DNA from 2 places in the Pontimicrobium sp. MEBiC06410 genome. Region 1 is predicted to be linked to the other one. Evidence: riboswitches for the same ligand, from Rfam matches in the RefSeq annotation. Region 1 holds a riboswitch; the other holds the start of a gene.
The links. Region 1 has a riboswitch for cobalamin ahead of ACVC08_RS20005 (TonB-dependent receptor plug domain-containing protein). Riboswitches for the same ligand answer to the same signal wherever they lie in the genome.

Region 2: it holds a riboswitch for cobalamin, as region 1 does, so the genes downstream of both, ACVC08_RS04810 (PAS domain-containing protein) here and ACVC08_RS20005 (TonB-dependent receptor plug domain-containing protein) in region 1, are expected to answer to the same signal.

What each region holds. Positions count from the first base shown of each region.
Region 1 is NZ_JBSHNT010000164.1:508,012-510,222, reverse strand. It holds gene ACVC08_RS20010 (ABC transporter substrate-binding protein) at 1-733, opposite strand, end outside; cobalamin riboswitch at 804-1,092, shown strand; gene ACVC08_RS20005 (TonB-dependent receptor plug domain-containing protein) at 1,125-2,211, shown strand, end outside.
Region 2 is NZ_JBSHNT010000143.1:30,271-32,481, reverse strand. It holds gene ACVC08_RS04820 (alpha/beta hydrolase) at 1-303, shown strand, start outside; gene ACVC08_RS04815 (GNAT family N-acetyltransferase) at 341-913, shown strand; gene ACVC08_RS04810 (PAS domain-containing protein) at 905-1,396, opposite strand; cobalamin riboswitch at 1,482-1,611, opposite strand; gene ACVC08_RS04805 (DUF5995 family protein) at 1,618-2,211, opposite strand, start outside.

The sequences.
Region 1 (2,211 bases):
TAGGTTGTTTTGTTGCTTTTTGTGCTAATGTTTTAGCATTTAAATAATCGGTTTCTATTTGTTTAAAAATGTTATTTGCCTCTTCACTTTTATTGTATAGAGCGCCAAAGAATTTAATCCACTCGGCTTTTGCTAGAGGTGTTTTTTCTACCCAATCTCCATTATATATAACAGGAATATTGGCATTTTTAATGGTTTTTAACGATTTACTTTTTCCATCTACTCCAAAAGCGACCACAAGATTAGGTTGTAAACTTAACAATACTTCTGTATTTAAGCCTTCGTTTTTTCCTAATTCTCTTACAGTTCCACTATCTATCCTTGCTCTTGTTTTTTTTGAAGACACATAGTTGGTTCCAGGAAAACCGACTAAAGTGTTTTCAACACCTAATAATTCTAATGCAGGAATATGCGTTGTTGAGGTAACTACTATTTTTTTTATAGGTGTAATAATAATACCATCGTATTGATCTCGCATAAAGGTTGTTTTCGAAGCTTCTTCGGCAGAGATTAAAACATATTTAAAGTTATCTTGAGAGTCTGGCCATGGTGCATTTATTTCTAAAATGGAATGATTGCCGTTGCTTGTTATGGAAAATCCTTCCGCGTAAGCGTTAGCAATATTAATGCTTGGAGTATTAGACTCTAAAGGTGGTAATTGGCGTTCTATGCCTTTGTTTTCCTTACATGAAAGGATGGTAATGCAGACTAAAAGAGGTATAAGATATTTCAATTGTAATGGATTTTATGTTTCAAAAGTAATATTATTTAATCTTTTGTAAAGAAGATAAAACAAAAAGGTTACTTTTGCAGCGAATTTTGGTTCGGCTTTATAATTATTATAAAATCGATTAAAAGGGAATCAAGTGCAATGATTTACAATTGAAGATTTTAGATTGACAATTTTTAATACATATAATCTAAAATAGAATAAACGTTTTAAACTCATTAATTCTTGAACTGTTCCCGCAACTGTAATCTTAGTCACGTAAGGTGATGCTAATTATTAAACTTCTAACCACTGGTTTTTATAATCGGGAAGGTAAATAATTAGACGAGAGTCAGGAGACCTGCCATTATTTAACATCTAAAAATGACTTTCGGGTAAAGAGTCTTGAAGATTTATGAAAAAAACACTTAGTATATTAGGGCTTTTAGTAGTTAGTTTTTGCAGTTATGCACAAACACTAACGGATTCTATACAAACATTAGATGAGGTTGTGCTTAGTGATAGTAAGCTTAAAAACTATGCTGCTGGTGTAAAAATAGAAACACTTAACGACTCTGTTTTAACTAAAAACCCAATGTCGTTAACCAGAATATTATCTTTTAATTCTAATATTTATTTTAAAGAGAACGGTTTTGGTATGATTTCTTCTCCATCGTTTAGAGGAACTAATGCATCGCAAACGGCAGTAATTTGGAATGGTATAAATATTAACTCACAACTTAATGGACAGACCGATTTTAATACCATAAATACTACAAATTATAGTTCTATTGCTATAAGAAGTGGTGGTGGAAGTGTACAATATGGAAGCGGTAGTATTGGCGGAAGTGTGCATTTAAATAATAAATTAGAGTTTTACTCACACTTTAAAAATAGAGTAAATCTTTCTTATGGCAGTTTCGAAACTAGACAAACTAATTATACAGCCTCTTACGGGAATAATAGATTTTCGGGTAATTTAGGGGTGAGTTATATAGATTCTGAGAACGATTATCGTTTTCTAGGTACAGACGATGTTAATACCAATGGGCAGTTTAATAACTTTAATATTAATGTAAACCTGGGGTATTTTATTTCAGATAAAGATGTACTTAAATTATATCAGCAAAGTTTTAAAAGCGAAAGAAACCTGTCTGGCACTTTAGTTGCGCGTTCAAGAAGTAAGTACGATGATGAAAATTACCGTACCATGTTAGAGTGGTCTCGTGTTTCTGATCGTTATACCTCGAAACTTAAAGTGGCGCATTTACAGGAGCTTTTTCGTTATTTTGAAAATAAGGATAAGCCCAATTATTCTTTCGGAAAAGTAAATACGTATTTAATAAATCATAGTTTTAATTATCGAATCTCTAATGCGCTTCAATTTAAAACGATTGTAGATTTTAATAGTTTTAAAGGTTCTGGTAGTAGTTTTGGTGAGCCTAAACGTACGGTAGTTTCTGCAACGGCACTGTTAAATCATAAACCAACAGAAGCATTAA
Region 2 (2,211 bases), on a different contig from region 1:
AATATACTAGGGTATTCTCAAGGTGTTAGCGTTGCCATGCGTTATGTTGCAAAAAGACAGTTACAGTGTTCTCAACTTATTTTACATTCTGGAGGAATTCCTAAAGAATTAGTGCCAGATGATTTTGAGTTTTTAAACACAAATGTTTCTTTAATTTATGGTACTAAAGATGAATACCTTAATGCCGAACGTATTGCTTATGAAACTGAAAGGGCTAATGCTTTATTTAAAAATAATGTAACTATTATTCCGTTTGATGGCACACATGAGGTTAATAATAGTATTATTACAAGTTTAGGTTAAATAATAATAATTATACGTGTATTATAAAACATTTTTTATGACTCCAACTTTAGAAAATAGTAGAGTAAAATTATCTCTTTTAAGTGTAGATAATTATACTCATTTAGTAGACATTGCTAAAGAGAAAGATCTTATTTATTACTCGCCTAGTGTAATTGCTTCTCCAAACCAATTAAAAACTTATGTTGAAACTGCCATTGCTGGTTTTAATAACAAGACTGTATTACCATTTATTATTTACGATAAAAAGAAGTTAGCTTATGCTGGTAGTACGCGTTTTGGGCTTATGGATTATAAAAATAAGGTTTTGCATATTGGATGGACTTGGTTAGGCAAGTCTTTTCAAGGTAGTGGTTTAAATACAAACATTAAATTTTTAATGTTACAATATGCTTTTGAAGTACTTAATTTTGAAAAGGTAGAGTTTCGTATAGATGAGCGAAACAATAAATCTAGAAGAGCTGTTGAAAAAATTGGAGGTATACTTGAAGGTATACTTCGTAAAAATACTGTTATGCAAGACGGTTTTAGACGAAATACTTGCTGTTATGGCATTTTAAAAGAGGAATGGCCAACTATTAAATCTAGTGTTTTTAAAGATTTAAGTTAATGTGTAGACTTCTTTTTCTAATGCTAATAAGTGAGCTAATTTACCATTAACATCTTTTACTGGAAAAATTTCTATATCGCATATATATTTTTCTCCATTTTTTCTATAGTTAATAATACGTTCTTTAATATGTAATTCTTCTGCAATATGGGTTCTAATTTTCTTTAATACTTCTTTTGAGGAATCTTGTCCTTGTAAAAAACTAGGTTTTTTTCCTTTTGCATAGTTAACCGGATAACCTGTCATGCTAATAAAACCTTTATTTACCCATTCTATCTCTTGAGCTATATTTGTTAATATAATGGCCTCAAATGTAGTATTGTTTAGAGTCTCTTCAATATTAAGATTCCAATGGTACCGTTCTTTAAATTCATTTAATACGGCTATTTCTGTATTTCGTATAAATGCTTCTGCTTGCTTATCTATAGCTTGTGTGTATATGTCCCAGCTTTTTAAAGGTCCTCGTAGTGTTTTATTACTCATTTGTTTCATTTTAATTGCTTTTAATGAAACTTAAATAGTATTTATAGATTACATACTATCAATTAGCTTCAAATCGCGAAAGCATTATTGCAAAATAATAAAGGCAAGTAATCTGGCTTATAATAATTTACTTATTAATTACAGTTGCGCGACAGCTTGCGATTTTAACACAATTCCTTTTATTGTTTGTAACAACCTTTATTTAATACAAAAATAAGTATTTAATTCTTTAAATCTTTAATTTTTTTCGAAACACTCCCGCGTTCTCCCAACCGTATAATACCAAGAATGATTCCTGCTATTTTTCCTGGGCTAGTTACAAGTTTTCCTTTTTTTGCTATTTTAAGGTCTCTTTCTGCTATAGTTGCTTTTATTTTATCTTCTGGTGTATTGGCCAATTGCACAGCAAATTTCCATGCTCCGTTTCTAGCTAAAACCATACTAAAATCTATAAGGAAGTCATCTACATCACGCGTCCACGTTAATATCTTTTTTAATGTAGGCCAAATCTTAGATAAATCGTCTTCTACTTCCATTACTAAAGCAGAAAGGATTGTATTTATTTTATTAAAGTCGCCTTTTAAATGCTCTATATCTTCTCCTTTTGAAACCTCAGCTGCTGCTATTCCTAAATCTAAATTAATATGAGCATTCATTCCTATTAACAGGTGTTGTAATACTATAGGCCAATAATTATTAGATAAATTAAACGCTTCTTGCCAAGAGTTAGTTACGGGATCTTGTTTTTCGTAAGCAAAATATGCTTCTAGATAGCGACTAGCAAAAATAACATCTAATCGTTCCATTCTAGGGCC